DNA from 2 places in the Reticulibacter mediterranei genome. Region 1 is predicted to be linked to the other one. Evidence: a T-box and tRNA genes for the amino acid it is inferred to sense, from the RefSeq annotation. Region 1 holds a T-box; the other holds one or more tRNA genes.
What was found. The T-box of region 1 lies ahead of pheS (phenylalanine--tRNA ligase subunit alpha). A T-box ahead of a tRNA ligase gene usually reads a tRNA of that ligase, here a tRNA-Phe.
Positions count from the first base shown of each region.

Region 2: it encodes a tRNA-Phe, which carries the amino acid that the T-box ahead of pheS (phenylalanine--tRNA ligase subunit alpha) is inferred to sense. The anticodon was not compared.

Region 1 is NZ_BNJK01000001.1:4,813,374-4,822,011, reverse strand. Features, by position in the region: gene K3T83_RS20755 (adenylate kinase) at 371-1,090, shown strand; gene K3T83_RS20750 (cupredoxin domain-containing protein) at 1,157-2,017, opposite strand; T-box leader at 2,477-2,741, shown strand; gene pheS (phenylalanine--tRNA ligase subunit alpha) at 2,792-3,838, shown strand; gene pheS (phenylalanine--tRNA ligase subunit alpha) at 3,935-4,738, shown strand; gene pheT (phenylalanine--tRNA ligase subunit beta) at 4,808-7,345, shown strand; gene K3T83_RS20730 (PadR family transcriptional regulator) at 7,414-8,025, shown strand; gene K3T83_RS20725 (MDR family MFS transporter) at 8,539-8,638, shown strand, end outside.
Region 2 is NZ_BNJK01000001.1:3,741,573-3,750,210, reverse strand. Features, by position in the region: gene K3T83_RS16120 (PadR family transcriptional regulator) at 1-40, shown strand, start outside; gene K3T83_RS16115 (RDD family protein) at 281-838, shown strand; gene K3T83_RS16110 (hypothetical protein) at 1,169-1,705, opposite strand; gene K3T83_RS16105 (GyrI-like domain-containing protein) at 2,012-2,620, shown strand; gene K3T83_RS16100 (sugar phosphate isomerase/epimerase family protein) at 2,625-3,467, opposite strand; tRNA gene K3T83_RS16095 (tRNA-Phe) at 3,644-3,716, shown strand; gene K3T83_RS16090 (methylglyoxal synthase) at 4,160-4,648, opposite strand; gene K3T83_RS16085 (AAA family ATPase) at 5,205-6,338, shown strand; gene K3T83_RS16080 (DUF3226 domain-containing protein) at 6,338-7,108, shown strand; gene K3T83_RS16075 (aldo/keto reductase) at 7,180-8,046, opposite strand; tRNA gene K3T83_RS16070 (tRNA-Tyr) at 8,373-8,456, shown strand; tRNA gene K3T83_RS16065 (tRNA-Thr) at 8,476-8,547, shown strand.

The sequences.
Region 1 (8,638 bases):
TCGCTAGACTACGAAATATGTTGTAATCTATGAATTATTCGTATTATAAATTTTAACCCTTGAATATTAAACACATCAATCACTTCTTTTCTTATTATGATAATAAAACTTCCATCTTTTAATAAAGAGGTATGATCTCTGTCTTCTTTTAGAGGGGTGGATATTGTAGTACAATATGATATAGACTGCTATTCTATGGATTATTCAGGTTAGCGTGTCTATCCTGACCAGGAACTTGCCTGATTCCTTTTGGAAGGTCGGTTTAGCAGCTATATTCGTATCGGGAAAAGTTATAGGGTGGCGAAACCTCATGAGGTGGCATCGTCACTACTCAACGACGAGTTCTGACGAACTTTCAATGGAGGAAAGCATGAACATTATTCTCATTGGTGCGCAGGGATCGGGGAAGGGAACACAGGCAGAGAAGCTTTCAGAGGCTCTTGGCATTTGCCATGTTGCCAGCGGCGATCTTTTCCGTAAAGCGTTGAGCGAGCAAACAGCGTTGGGTCTTAAAGCGAAAACGTATATGGACAAGGGTGAACTGGTTCCTGATGATATTACGGTGGCAATGATCCTGGAGCGACTGACCGAGCTAAGAAGTGAGCCTGGTTTTTTGCTCGATGGGTTCCCGCGCACCATCGCTCAGGCTCAAGTGCTGGATCAGGAGCTAGAGCGCGTTGGAGAGCGCATCCATCAGGCAATTTATCTGGAGGTTCCACGTGAAGCGCTGCTCAAGCGACTTTCTGGTAGATATATCTGTCGCGCCCACCAGCATATCTATAATATTCATAGCCTCCCTCCAAAAATATCCGGTATCTGCGATCTCGATGGCAGCCCGTTATATCAACGAGCAGATGATACCGGCGAGGCGGTACAAAAACGCCTGGATATCTTCTTTAACGAAACCATTCACCTGCTCGACTGCTATAGAAGACAGAACAAATTAATTGTCGTCAACGGCAATCAGGACATCGGGCAGGTACATCGCCAGCTCTTGAGTATCATCAGTGTGCCAGTCGGGATGAAGGGCATCAACGAACTGCGACCCTGGCAGATTCCGCACACTCCTATCATTCCACCGCTTCAGTAGCCAGGAAATAGCTGTAAAGAGAACGCCTCTAGTTCGGGAAGGTTTTCCCGAGCCAGAGGCGTTCTTTCATTCCCGCCCCCCAAGAAGACCATGCAAGCCACAGAGACACTTAAAGGTGCCGGATTTAGTTAACGTTCTGGTCAATGTGCTATGCAACCAGCCTGGAATCACACCGCTATATCCCGATTTGAACAGCCTCGTCGCGCCAACATATTTCGGACCTCCGTATGAGCGGAACATACCATTCCACTTAACACCAGAAGTGACCTTCTTGCCAACATACTTGACGGCATGTGGCAATTGCGTACTTCTATTCGCCACCAGTCCATCGCCAATCCCTGCGCCTACATGACGATTATTGGCTATGCCTTTTGTCTGACCAACCTGCCCTTGCTCATCACTCTGCGTTCCAGCCTCGCTTTGCTGATCGTAGACTTGCTGCGAAGAAGGATAGGGAGTTCCCGCCGGTCGCACATGCACGACGCCTATCATTAATGGATCAACCAGACAGTAATAAATAAAGTCGCCTGTTATACCAAAGGTCAAACGATAGGATTTGGATGCATGGAAACTGAAGTTAGCAACGTTGCTCAAGATCCCAGAATTAAAGTAGTGCTTGCCATCATACACGTTGCTACCAACTCTGTTGGTCTGTTGCGGATTCGTCTCATCAAAAGAGAGTGGCTGCTGTCCAGGGGGCAAAAATGTTACTGTGTGTATTTCGCTGCTGTGTGATGTCCACATGATACTATCACCAATGTTTACCTGAAGAACATCTGGCAAAAACGCCTTGCCCCGAATCACCCGACTTCGGTTTTCAACGCCAACCACCACGAACCATGTGCGCGGTGCCGCCGTTTCATGTGCTGATACTGGACTGGCCTGGAACAATGTCAGGAGCATTCCCAGCAAGAAACCAATGGCCATTCTCCAGCTCTTCGCTCTCTTCCTGCACTCAAACATTACCTATTCTCCTATCGCATCATGCCCAAATACATCCTCTCATTTCTTTACAGCTAACTACTCCCGATAGCCCCTCGTTGATAGCATCGGGAATCGACAACATAAACAAACAGGCTCCTCTTCATGTGCTGAGCCTGCCTGTTGCTATGATTATTTTATCGGCGAATCAAGCGAAAAATTCGGTCACTTTCTCACAGGTGAGACGAAAGGCCACGCGATCCTGCCGCATAAACGTAGATATATATTGTTGTCTGGTCTCCTCATCTTTGAGATACTGCTCAGTTATAACATCAGCGTTACAGTCACGATATTTCTTGCCAGATATTGCGGTTCGCACACAGCTATCGACAATTTATTGGCAATCTGGTATACTTTATGCTAATAAGAAAACTATGCAATAGCATGTATTATCCTGATGTTTGTGTAAAAGCAATGACAGGGAGAGTAAGCGTAGAGGAATCGCGCAGGGAGAAAGGGTCGCCGACTGCAAGCCCTTTTACGAGACCATTCGCCGAAGTTCACCCTGGAGCTGGCTGTTGAACTCATTGTAGCAAGTAGACAGCCCCGGATCGTCTCCGTTATCGGACAAACCGAGTGGGATTGTTTCCGCCTTTTTTCGTTGTGCAGATCAATCCAAAACGGGTGGTATCACGGAGATTGCTTGCAAGCCGACAACTTCGTCCTGTTGTGACGTTGTGTGTCGGTTTTTTTGTTGTTATACAGTGGAGTCGAGGTATTATGATTGAACAACATGAAGATTTATTGGAGCAATTGGAAGCTCTGCGCTCCCGTGCTCTGACAGAACTGGCGGCGATCCACTCGTCCAACGAACTGGACGAATGGGACACTCGCTATCTGGGGCGCAATCGCGGCGAACTCAAAAACATCTCAGCCGTCATGCCCAAGTTGACGAAAGATGAGCGCAAGATCGTCGGTCAAAAGATCAACGACGTGAAGAAGGATCTGGAACACCAGCTTGCGGAGAAGCGCGAAACGCTCAAACAGAACGAATTGATGCAGGCACTCGAACAAGAACGGATCGATGTCACCCTGCCTGGACGCGCCACGCCCGTTGGCCATATGCACCCCCTTTCGCGCGTCATGCTGGAGGCTACACAAATCTTCGCCAGAATGGGCTTCAATATCGTGCAGGGCTTAGAGGTAGAGACCGATTATCATAACTTCCAAGCTCTCAATATTCCCGCCGATCATCCAGCACGCGATATGCAAGACACCTTCTGGGTCTCGCCTGGTCAGATCTTGTTACGCACCCATACCTCGCCGATGCAGGTGCGCGTAATGAAACAGACGCAACCACCAGTTCGTGTGGTGGTCCCTGGCAAGGTGTATCGTAACGAGGCCGTTGACGCCACCCACGAAGCGATGTTCCACCAGATTGAGGGTCTGCTCATTGACGAATATTGCACAATGGCCGATCTGAAAGGATCGCTGGAACGGTTCGCACAGGAGTTGTTCGGCGAAAAGCGCCGCGCCCGTTTCCGGGGCAGCTACTTCCCATTCACCGAGCCAAGCGCTGAGATGGATATCGATTGTCCCATGTGCGATGGCAAAGGGTGCCGCGTCTGCAAATATAGCGGCTGGGTAGAAATTCTGGGTTCCGGCATGGTCCATCCCAAGTTGCTGCGCGAAGTTGGCTACGATCCCACGAAATATCGTGGCTTCGCATTCGGGGTAGGCGTGGAGCGTCTTGCCATGCTCAAATACGACATCGGCGAAATCCGCCTGTTCTCGGGCAACGATCTGCGCTTCTTACGACAATTCTAACCTATTCATGTAAGAAACATTTTAGCAAAGACGAGTGGTGAATGTGGGCATGCAGTATCTCCTGCGCGGCCCATTGAAGATGCGAAGGTCAAAAATATGGCAGGTCAACGAAATGATACGCTTGAGCATTTGCAAGCTTGCCAACAAACTATAGATGTCACACAGCCAGGGCGTGGAGTACAACCGGGATATATCCATCCTCTTTCACTTGTAGCGCAAGAGATGGCAAACATCCTGGTCAATATGGGCTTCAATATCATACAGGGACGAGAAGTAGAAACTGATTATTATAACTTCCAGGCGCTCAACTTCCAGGCTGACCATCCCGCACGCGACATGCAAGATACCTTCTGGATAGCTCCAGGGGAAATCCTGCTGCGCACTCAAACATCGGGGATGCAGATTCATGTCTTGGAACAGATACAGCCTCCCGTTCGCGTCATTGTGCCGGGCCGTGTCTTCCGCGAAGAGAATATCACGGCCTCAAATGGTGCTATGTTCCATCAATTAGAGGGTCTGCTGATTGACGACCAATGTACAATGGCAAATCTCAAGGGTTGCCTGAAGCACTTTGTCGCAACAATGTTTGGTGCTGCCCGTCCTGTGCGCTTCCGAGCCAGCTACTTCCCCTTCACTGAGCCAAGTGCTGAAATGGATTTGCGGTGTGGCGTCTGCTACGGCGAAGGATGCCAGACTTGCAAATATACCGGTTGGCTAGAGCTAATGGGCTGCGGCATGGTCCATCCTAACGTACTGCGTGCGGTGGGCTATGATCCCACAAAATATCGTGGCTTCGCATTCGGTATGGGTATTGAGCGTGCCGCCATGCTTAAATATGATGTTGACGATATTCGCCTGTTCACCAGCAACGATCTGCGTTTCTTACAACAATTCGCGTAACACAGCAGAGATAGAAAAAACATTCAATACGCCGTCTAACCAGGCAGAAAAAAGAGGAGTGCTTCACTCATGAGAGTCCCGTTAAGCTGGCTCAAAGACTATGTAGATATTACTATGTCTCCTGAAGAACTGGCCCATACCCTGACAATGGCCGGTCTTGAAGTAGAGGCAATTGACTATATTGGCAAAGACTGGGGCGATAAGATTATCACAGCCCAGATTATTCACCTGGAAAAAGTTCCGGGTTCCGACCACTTGAACTATACACGAGTTGTCACGGGGACAGAAGAACTCGGCGTCATCTGTGGTGCCCCGAATATCCAGCAGGGCGATAAAGTCCCGCTGGCACTGCCCGGCGCAAAAATTGGCGATATCACCATCACCGAAGCGCGCAAGATGAACTACATCTCCCAGGGCATGCTCTGCTCGCCACGCGAACTGGGCATGGGCAACGATCATTCAGGCATCTATATTCTCGATCCACATACGGAAGTCGGGCAAAAGCTGGTCGATCTTCTAGGCGAGGTCGTGCTGGAGTTCTCCATCAAGGCCCATCGCGGCGACCTCTCTTCAGTAGTTGGGATCGCTCGCGAAGTCGCCGCCCTGACCGGGCAACCTTTGCGTATGCCCCAACCCGTTTTGCACGAACAGGGCACACCAACCGAAGAGATGGTCAGGGTCACGATTGAAGATCCCGATCTCTGTCCACGCTATACCGCACGCATCATCAGCGGCGTCAAGCTCGGTCCCTCGCCCGACTGGATGGGACGCCGTCTGCTCGCTGCTGGAATGCGTCCAATCAATAACGTGGTGGACGTGATCAACTATGTGATGCTAGAGCTTGGACAGCCTCTACACGGCTTCGACTACAACCTGATACCAGAGCAACATATCATTGTGCGCCGCGCCCACGAGAAGGAAACGATCAAGACGCTCGATGATGTCACGCGCAAACTGACGCCTGATATGCTGTTGATTACCGATCCCAAAGGGCCAACTGCCATCGCTGGCGTGATGGGTGCGGCGGTGAGCGAGGTCAACGATAAGACGGATACGGTGCTACTGGAAGCCGCAAACTTCCAGGGAAGCAGCGTGCGCCGAACCTCGGTCAAGCTCGGGCTGCGTACCGATGCTTCCAGTCGCTACGAGAAGGGTCTTGATCGCGAACTGGTCAACATCGGCTCCCTGCGCGCCTGTCAATTGCTAGAAGAGCTTGCTGGTGGCAGCGTACACCCTGGCGTCGTGGATTGCTATCCCAAACCCGCTCAGCGCCGCGTCATTTCCTTCTCAATCGATGAGGTGGAATGGCTCACGTCGATGAAGGTCACACAGACCGAAGTCGTAAATGCCCTGACCGCGCTTGGCTTCGCGGTCAAACCAGATGAGCAGGGGAAAACGATGCTGGTGACGGTGCCAACGTATCGCAACGATATCGAGGAGGGAGCCGATCTGGTGGAAGAGGTAATCCGTCTCATCGGCTATGATAAAATCCCGAGCACCATTCCAACTGGCCCGCTGCCTGAGCCAATGCACGACGATTGGTTCGAGCGCGAACAGGAGGTGCGCAATCTGCTGATCGGCGCGGGACTCAACGAGATCGTCACCTATTCGCTGACCAGTCGAGCACGCATGGTCAATCTGCTGGCCTATGCCAACGCCGATACCGCTCGCTATCTGCTGCAAGCTCCCGTTGGCGCGAATAATGCTGCACACCAGGCCGTCGAGTCGTCGAACGGAACTACGGCGGTGGCGACGTTTGATCCGCGCTCGATTCCTGCGGTCGTGCTGGCAAACGCACTCAGCAGCGATATGGAGGCTCTGCGCCTGACGCTGATGAGCAGTTTGATGGAGACCTTGCAGGAGAATAGCAAGCGCAACAAGGCTGGCCTGCGCTTCTTCGAGGTGGGTCGCCGCTATCTGCCAACCGATGGCGCAAATAGTCTGCCCGACGAGCGACGCACAGCAGGTATCGCGCTCTGTGGCCCCGCCGAGATCTCGTGGATTGAAGAACTGGCACGCCCGGCCGATTTCTACGATCTAAAAGGTGCAGTGGAGACTCTTTTAGAGGGCTTGAAGATCACCAACTACCGCTTCACGCCCACTCAGCATCCATCCTTCCATCCCGGCCGTTGCGCGCTGCTAGAACTGCCGCGTCGCGTCGGCGAGAACGAGGAGGTGTTCAGTCCCGCCGGAGTGCTTGGTGAGATGCATCCGCTGGTGCAGCAGCGCTACGATCTGCCGCACCGCGCGTATCTGGCCGAGATCGATCTGGAGCGGCTCTATGCTGCGGCTCCTGCTCGCACCGCCTATCAGCCGCTCTCGCGCCATCAAGAATTGACGCGTGACCTGGCCCTGGTGGTCGCTCAGGATGTGCCTGCACAGGACATTCACGACGCAATCCTGCGCAACGGTGGCGAATTGTTGCGCTCAGCGACACTCTTCGATGTCTACACTGGCGAACCGATCCCATCTGGCAAAAAGAGCCTGACCTATTCGCTGGTCTATCAATCGCAAGAGCGCACGCTGACCGATGCCGAGGCGAACGCGCTTCAGGAGCAAATTATCCAGGCATTAAACAAAGATTTCGGCGCGGTCCTCCGCTCGTAAAGGTTTTACCACGTAGCGACAACCGCAAGGGATGTCGCTACGTGGTACATGCAATAAGGAACCATCTCATGTACGAACTGGTTATTCTGGCTCAGTTGATGGCCTATCCCGCTCATGGCTATCTGATTGCGAAGATTATCAATGATATTATCGGTCCTTATGCTCGCCTCAGTTCTGGCAGGCTCTATCCTCTGCTGGCAAAACTGGAACAGAACGGCCTGATCGCCGTTGATACCGAGGCACAGAGCGGTCAGCGCGGTCAGCGCCATCTGCGTATCTACAAAATCACTGAGGCAGGACGCCAGCGCTTTCACCTCCTGATGCGCGATACCAGTTCCAACCCCGGCGACTATCACGAGTTGTTCCGCATCAAAGCAACTGCCTTCGAGTTCATTCCCCCAGTCGAGCGTTTGCGTCTGATCGATCACTACATCCATTACTGCCAGGCCCATATTCACCATCTACACAGCGAAATCGATGCGATGTGGAGCGACTCTCAAAACTATCCCCAATTGGTTGCCTCCCCTTATCGTGTGCAATGTATCGTCAATAGCATGGAGCATGCTACTGAGCGCTGGCAACTCGAACAGGACTGGGCCAGAAGCCTGCATGCTCGCGAACTATCCCTTGCGAATCAAGCTGCCGCCAATGATATCTTTCCCACATTAGAGCCTCAATAATCTAGAAATATCTCTCAGAACATGTATTGCCCTTGTATCTGAAATATCATTATTCGCACAATAATGCCTGCATCATTCCTGGCAGCAAAATCTCACATTTCATTGATAGTTTCAGCCATTTTTCTTTGGTGATTTCTTCCAATTTGTTAATAATAACTAGATTAATGGTAATAAACAGCAAATCATCAGCAAAAATCATTGACAAACCGTATATTCATCAGTATACTATCTCACAGTGACATATGAAATTCACGGGTGACCCTCCTCAATGATGAAAAGAGAGAAGAATCATGACAAAGGATGTCAGGAATAGGATGGTATACTATTCTGGCATGAGTTAATCTGCCTCAAAAAGGCGTCCATTTCATATGCTTATTGGATAACATATATCAATCAAAAACACTGTCCATCGGGTCGGTTTTTTTTCGCGCTTTTTTTGTTATCCTTATTTCGCTTTTATTCATTCTTCTTTTTCTCTATTAAAGAAGTCTATAGAGCAAGGAGCAATTCTTTATGAGTTCTGTACATACGGAGGACATTAAATCAGTGCAACCGTCCGAAGCGCAGAGCCACGAGCGGCGTTTACGTGGAATGGCGCTTACCAGCGTGATGA
Region 2 (8,638 bases), 1.1 Mb from region 1:
CTGGTTATATGAATTGCAGGGCAAGCGGATAGAGATCTAGCCCACGCTCTCTATCACCATCCCCGCCGCCGCTTTTCGCCCTCGCAAAATCCTTGCACAACTTCTGGGCGTTTTCCTATGAAACCAGGTAATTTCACAGAAGCGTTTTTGTTTCCTTCGGTTTATTGTTATGAATGAGTGTATCAGTAACTTATTCTTTGTAACTACTTGGCGTATATCATATCATACCTTTCTTTAAGAAATATCAAGAAACAGATAGAAAAGAAGGAAAGATGCGCTTATGCAGCCACAATACAGCTATTATTCTCAAGCAGCCGCACCCATTCTAGAATATGTGGGTGTTGGCAGGCGTTTCGTCGCACTCATCATCGATGGGATCATTCTCGTGATCTTCCAGAACGTGCTCTTTCGCGGGATGAGTATCATGGGCTTGCATTCAACTGGAAATATAACAACGACCGAAGGCGATGCTGCCCATATGTTGGCATACTGGTTGAGGCATCTAGATACATATGCTGTCCTCCAAATAGCTATCGGTACAATTATTCCTTTTGTTTACTTTGTTATTATGGAGGCGGCGTTAGGGGCGACTATTGGGAAAATGCTGCTTGGCGTTCGTGTGGTCAGGCTAGATGGTTCGCCTATGAGTTGGGGACAATCCATCACTCGCAATCTGTTACGCATTATTGATCATATCCCCTATGGTATCCCTTATCTCCTGGGCGCTATCCTGATTTGGACCTCACCAGCACGACAACGCCTGGGGGATCGCGTCGCACAAACGGTGGTGGTGCGCCGTCGCTCACTGAAAGAAGTGAGGCCATATAAAATGGCTTGAGAAGCTGAGGGAAACTGCTTGATGATTGTAATTCGGAAAGTTGCATGGTACAGGTAAAAGTAGAAAGCGGCTCGTATAGATGTCAGGGAGTATTTTGCTGCCTGGCATGATGAGAAGGAGGGGAGCCAGGGTATGATTTGCTACTCTGTCCTTACTGGAGCCGCAGGGAACGAGATCACCACGCAAGATCTTTCATCTCAAACCAGAGGGGGAGAGCGTCTTTCTCCACTGGCTCACCTTACCAGTGGAGAAACCGCGCGATATTCGTATTCTCTTTCTCATCAAGCTCTATTTTGTGCGGCGTTTGCAGCCCTCGCAAGCCGCGCACCTCTACGAAACAGGAATCGCCATCCTCATGGGTTTCTTTGGCGACTTGAACTGGCCCCAGGGTCTGAACACAGATATGATCACCATGATGACGAGAGCTGCAAGCTCCAGAGTGCAACCTGCAATATATATGTGTAGAGTGAGAGGATAGGCCGCCTGGATTGTATCACTGCTTTGTACAGCGGTCATTGTGCCAAGATGTGTTAACCACGTATGCAATCCCGCATATCCGAGGGCAAAAGAGAAGATGCTGAGCACCTCCTTGACAATAATCCAGTAGAACCTGAGCAAACCCCAATGAGTCAGGATCGATAGCAGGAAGCCCGTCGCCAGCGCGCCAATAGACGATCCCCAGATCAGTGTCTTATCCAACACTTCAGCCAGGAGATAAATGATATGAAGCATGCTGGGATCACTTGTGCCTAGTGCCGTGAGTGCGAGAATGAGAAGACAAAGCGAGGTGCCAATCCAGATAATGCTAAAAAGAATATGGGCAGAAATCAACCAGCGTCTCTGCGTAATTGTAAGCTTTTTTGCCATGAAGAATATCCTTCTAGTTTTTGTTGAGAAGAAGCATGAACAGAGTGATCTGTATCAACTTTTATGAGATATTTACGAACGTATTGCAATGTCACTATCACCCGCAGGGGTGATAGTCAGGGTGATATTAGCAAATGTTGGGGAATAATGCTCAAGGTTTAAACTGGGCTGAAAAGCCTCCAGAAGCAGCGAAATCTTGACACTGGATGTCAAGATTTATCTTCTATACTTGCTGTAGAAAACAAATCAATATATGTGGTTTGTTATAAGTGACAATAAAGAATATATTGAGGAATTGGAGAGAAAATGGCAACAATTGATTTGAAGAAACAGCTCAAGCACCTCTATCAACCCTCTGCTGGTGAGATTGCAGTGGTAGAAGTACCAACGATGAACTTCTTGATGCTCGATGGTTCAGGTGATCCGAACGGTACGGTCTATGCTGATGCCGTTGGAGCGCTCTATGCCGTTGCCTATGCATTAAAGTTTATGCTCAAGAAACGAGATGCAGCGCTCGATTATACGGTGATGCCTCTAGAGGGGCTATGGCGGACAAGAGAGGGAACGCTCTGGTACGACACGGATCGCGCCAACTGGCTCTGGACGGCGATGATCATGCAGCCAGAGGAGATCACAGAGGCAATGTTTGAGCAAGCCAGAAGCGATGTTGGGAGCAAGAAGCGACTCGATCTGGCCAGTATGCGCTTCGAGGCGTTCACTGAGGGCCGGGCAGCGCAAATTCTGCACGCCGGCCCTTATAGCGAGGAGCGACCAACAATTGAGCGCCTGCACGCCTTTCTTGAGCAGCGCGGCTGGCGAGCGAACGGGAGGCACCACGAGATCTACTTGAATGATCCGTTTCGTACAGCTCCCGAACGCTTGCGCACGATTCTTCGCCAGCCGTTTGCCGAATGATGAACTACAGGTAGGGTTGGACGATCTCACGCTCCAGAGCTAAACCGGCCCATTCATCGTCGCCGGGTCCATCGTAGATCAGGGTGTAGGGTCCGGCAAAGTTTGCGGCCTTTGTGATATCGAGGCAGCGTGTGTAATCCTCTTTATCGATCTGATAGGGAGGATCAAAATGCGCTTTGGTGTGGCAGGACTCGGCGTAGGGAGCGATATCTTGTAGATCGACATATTTGTTGGGGCCGCGCCAGTTGCCGAAGTCGAAGCAGAGGCCAATTTTTCCGTCAAGCTGATCGAAGAGTGCATGAATTGTGCGTGGACGAGAGAGCAGGCCAAACCAGTTCTCTGTCATCAGTCGCAGCCCTTTCGCTTCTGCCTGCTCCGCTAAATATTGCATACGTTGAATGCTGGTTGCGAGCGCATCCGCCGTTGGATCGGCCTTGCCAGCGATGACGCGCGCTCGTTGGGCACCCAGTTTGGAAGCGATATCAAGCCACGAGCTAATCCAGGCCAGATCGCGTTCGCCATGCTGAGGATTGGTGATATCGCCACTATCGATCAGCAACGAGAACAGTTCAACGTTCGCGTCGGCGAGGGCAGCGCGCAGTTCTGTTAAATATCCACTGTCTAGGTTGGGTAGATGGAAGTGGCAGATTTCCAGGGTGGTGATGCCGAATTGAGCAAGGCGAGCAGGCAAATCCAGCAGCGAGATAGCTCCTCTGCCGTGTGTATCGACCGGGATCTGCTGTCCGCTTTCAGGACCATAGATCTGAGGATCGCCCAGCGTACGATGCAGGCTCCAGGTAGAGACTGAGAGGCGCGGCCGCTGTGTGGCAGGATTAGAATGTGTCATGAAGAAGCCCTTTCTTCCAGAGAGTACAAAACGGGTCAATGTTTTCTCTGCCATCCTATCACAAGGAGGTGGGGAGGCTCAATGCAAGCTGTTTGAGAGGAGTTTGATTGACGGATTTCGAGACGGGCCAAAAAAGGTCTTGACGACGTGGGAGGGAAATGTTATAGTAGTGCCACGCCAAGGTAGCTCAGTTGGTAGAGCACAGCACTGAAAATGCTGGTGTCGTCGGTTCGATTCCGTCCCTTGGCACCCCGTATTTTTACGACGACATCTCAAGCCGCACGCGCAGCCGCTTGAGATGTTTTTTTGTCCATATAATTTGGTACAATACATACAAAATCGTTCTATGCATCCGGACACATTCCCCTACCACAGCTATGAAGAAGGAGATATATGCAGACTAAAAGTACACAATTACTTCTTTTCGCAATACTCTTAGCCCTTATTGGCATTGGTCTCAACAGTACTCTCAGCGACGGAAAAAACATCTCATTCGTCCTTCTCATTTTTGCCGCTGTCGCAGGTCTTGTTGGTTTTCTCTCTAAGCCGTCAGGATCATAGGTTCTCCGTTCCCTGGCACCCCGTATTTTTACGACGACATCTCAAGCCGCACGCGCAGCCGCTTGAGATGTTTTTTTTATGCGGTGAATGATACGCCAGGAAACTTGTGTTCCCTGGCGCTCGAAGACGTATCATGCAGTATCCAGCGAGACAGGTTGTTCCTGCCTTACTTTTGTTGTCTGCTGGTCATAATTGTGATTCAGGTATTCCTGATAATCAGGCAGGTAGGGCTGATACTCGACTCTCATTAGCGGCGACGTAATCAGAAAGTCCGCCGAGGCTCGATTACATGCAATCGGGATATTCCACACAACGGCAATTCGTAAAAGAGCTTTCACGTCTGGGTCATGGGGTTGTGGCTCAAGAGGATCCCAGAAGAAGATCAGGATATCGATCTCTTGCATCGATATCTTGGCACCTATTTGCTGATCACCACCAAGCGGTCCGCTTTGTAGCTTGTGAACCGGGATGCCAATCTCCTGTTCTAGTAACTTGCCTGTTGTTCCAGTGGCATACAGCTCATGCTGAGCCAGGAAAAATCTGTTGAATTTCGCCCATTCCAGGACATCATTTTTTTTGTTATTATGCGCAATGATGGCGATTCGTTTCGTCTGTTGCATAAATTCTCTCTTTTCTTGCAGCTATATATGCTTTTTCGCACAAAGAAAAACCGTGTATTATGAGGGTGATGCCTGACATGAAAAAGCGTACCATGATATGTAGTTATCGCTTCAAAACGCGGGGAAGCTAACTAATGTCATTCTTGCTGCAATGCAAGCAAAAAATCAGGGTCGGTGTGTATCTTTATGGATATGTATCGTTACTTTGAGGAGCGTCCCAGTATTATATGCGTCTCGCTACAACGCAAAACCAGAGGATAACTATCACTATTGATAATCCAGCGAAGAAAGAACCACCTGTGGCTCTCTATCATTTATACCACATAAGTAAAGTATTTGTCAAGGTTAGGAGGATTGCATCGCATTTTGTGAAATCAAAAGTCTCTTTTTCGCTATTGCTGACAAATGCTCTATCAGCGAGGGTAATTTATCTTATAGAACTTGCTTATGGTTGCTTGTAGATGTAAAAGGTATAATAATGCTAGTAGAACAGGCTTATCAGGGGTTCGTTGGTCAAGCCCCTCTCATTTGAATAAAGAGGAGCAAAGGGCAGAATATGGCACATCTCGATGAATTCTTTATACAGAGGTTTCGTGGTCTGCGAGACCTGAAACTTGAGAAGCCCGGTCAGGTGAACCTCCTGGTTGGCAACAATAACTCTGGTAAAACCAGCGTCTTAGAAGCTCTTTCGCTTTTTTGCGATCCACTCAATTGGCGTAAATGGTATAATATTAGTTCACAACGAGAGTTACCCCCATTAGTAGGTTCTTCAAGAGTTGATCGGTTACTCTGGCTTTTTCCCTCAACTATTGGTGATAGTATTGATTTACCAACAGAAAAGAATCGAATTTTGCTTTCTGCTTCAGGCGATTCGCCCATTGAAAAAGTTTCTGCCTCTTATGAAAAATTCTCCGAAATAGTAGGTGTATCAAGAAGTGGTGTGAAATTGGATGAGAATGTAGTAGATGAAAGAGAAATAGAGGTTGATAGCATTAAAATTAATGTTTTAGCCTTTACGAAATTTATACAACTAGCCATGTTTGAAGGACAGGATGCCTCATTTCAAGAGGAGATAACATTTTCTGATCGTAGCCCTTTTCCGCCTAATCGACAAAAAAATCGTGTGCCTCCTGTTCCTAGCCAGATAGTAACTCCATTTTCGCACCGCACGGGTGGATTAACATCGCAGTTATGGAGTGAGGTGGTGGAAGCAGATTTAAAGCAAGAGACAATTAACCTCTTACGTTTCTTTGATCCAGCTATTGAGGATGTTGATATTATTCTGCCTTCAGAGCGTAGTCAAATACTATCGATAAAGCACAAAAAATTGGGCCGCGCTCCATTGTCTACGTTTGGCGATGGGTTACGGCGCGTTTTCACTCTGGCGACATCTATTCCAAGAGTAAAAAATGGTTTGTTGTTGATTGACGAATTAGAGACAGCGATCCACACAACTGCACTCGAGAAAACTTTTAGCTGGCTTGTCAACGTCTGTGTTAGCAACAACGTCCAGTTATTTGCAACAACGCATAGCCTTGAAGCCGTGGATGCGATTCTTGATGCGGCACGAGATCAGACTGATTTTGTAGCCTACCGTTTGCAACAGGATGAAGAGCGAACGAATGTTGTGAGGTTTGATAAAGAGACGGTTGTGCGATTGCGTGAAGAGTTGGGAATGGAGATAAGATAGTGAGCCTGAAGTATTGTCTCCTGGCAACCGAAGGTCCACACGATCAAGCGGCAATTGCTAAATTGCTTCAATTGTCTGGTTTAACAAAGTTTGATGGGAATGGAGCTAATTTAGATCCTTTTTGGGGAGGATTTGTTCCTACATATCCTAAAAAGGGAAAGTTATATGTTCGACTAGATATGCCGTCTATTCTTACTTCAGCAACGCATTCTATAGCTGTCTATTGGGGTGAAGGTAGCGAACTGATTAAAAACCTCATTGCAATTACAACGAATCATATGCGTTATGCTCGTGAGATTTACTCATTCGGATTGATTGTCGATGCTGATAATAGGCAACCAGATGCGGTAGCTAAAAAGAAAGCTAAGGAGTTACGAACCATCTTTCCCTCTCTTTCAGAAATGCCAGGAAGTATCACAAATGGACCTCCCAGAACTGGTATTTATGTGTTGCCTGATAACAAAAGGCAAGGCTCTTTAGACTCTATGCTGAACGAGTGCGCCTCAATTGTCTACCTTGATCATAAAAAGGGAGCTTTGCAGTTTATTAATGATCTGGATGAAATTCACACCAAAGATCTAATTTTTACTAAAAAAGATAAGGCACTAGTAGCATGCATTACTAGCATTCTTCAACCCGGTGCTGCAAACACATCGAGCATTGCGCAGGACGATTGGATAAGCGAAAAGACGATATATCAGAAAGATGTTGTACTCTTATATCGTTTTTTGAGTGATCTTTTGGAATTGGATCGTAAGATTGATGCCTAGATTTGATTTCTAATAGTAAAGAAAGAGGTCTCAAAGTGCATTGCTAGAGACCTCTTTCTCGTTAGTAGCATTTATACAAACAGCGGTTCCATTTGCAAGCGCGCTACCATTTCTTTCATTTGCTCGTCGGTTGGTGCCTGCTCTGGCTGGAAGCGGCTGGCGGCATCCAGTACTTTTGGCAGCAGATGAATATCTCCCACCGTGTTGAGGAAGATACCGGGTCGGCTCAACGCCCAGTGGACGGCCAGATCGATATCGTGCTGTTCCTGCAAGGGCTGATACCAGACGGAATGGGTATGCTCACGCCCCATCCAATGGCGATAGGCGATGGATTTGATGGTTTGCACCGCCACGTTGCGCTGCTGTGCCGTCTCGACCAGCGCATTGAAGTTCTCGGCATAATATGGGTTTTGCATCGTTACGTAGTTATAAGGCAGCAGCACCGAGTCGAAGTCGTAGCGCTGGAGGCTGCGACGATGCGTGGCGGCAATCTGCGTGCCATGCCCAGTAACTCCAATTGCTTTGATTAATCCCTGCGCTTTGGCCTCGATAGCCGTTTCCAGCACGCCACCGGGACTGAGCGCAATATCCCACTCGATAGGATCAGCAAGGTTGTGGAGCTGCCAGAGATCGATATAGTCGGTTTTCATGCGATCAAGCGATCGATGCAACTCTTCCTTCGCCTCCTGAGCCTTACGCGCTCCGGTCTTCGTTGCCAGATAGAATTGAGAGCGATAGCGAGCCAGCCAGGGAGCAATACGCAGCTCGGCATCACCATAACTTGCGGCCACATCGATATGGTTCACACCATATTGGAGCAACACCTCCAGGGTTTGATCGGCCTCCGCCTGCGTGACGGAACCAAGCGCGGCGGCACCAAATAACGTGCGTGTACTCATATGTCCGCTGCGACCAAAGGGCTGTTTCGCAATTGCCATGATATACCTCCAAAATCTAGGGGAGAGAACAGGTAGAGGAGATACACAGAGTGTGTACCAGCATCAGTATACCCCATGATTGTCACTGCGTGTGAGCACAACTGTGCCAGAAACCGCAACTATATTCTCTGCTACCCCTATCATAGGCCACATAAAGAAGAAGAGAAATCGACCAATTTTTATGGATTTGTCCCTCTTTAGCTTCTTTATAAAATGGCCCAACAAAGTACTTGACAGCAAACAAAGCGTCGGCTATAATATGCCCGTCGATCAGTCAGAACGAACTGGCGGACGCACAACAAACTCAATGCACAAGGTTAAATTAAGGGCAGTTACCAAAGTGGCCAAATGGGACTGACTGTAAATCAGTTGCGCAAGCTTCGGAGGTTCGAATCCTCCACTGCCCACCAAATTCCTCCAAAGTGATTTGCCCGTGTGGCGCAGCGGTAGCGCACAGTCTTGGTAAGACTGGGGTCATGGGTTCGATTCCCATCACGGGCTTCGTGGTTTCTGAAGGATGTCTGGGCTGGATTATTCTTCTCGCTCCGGTTCCATCTTCACGAAATTCCGCGTAGGTTTATAAGTTTTGCCG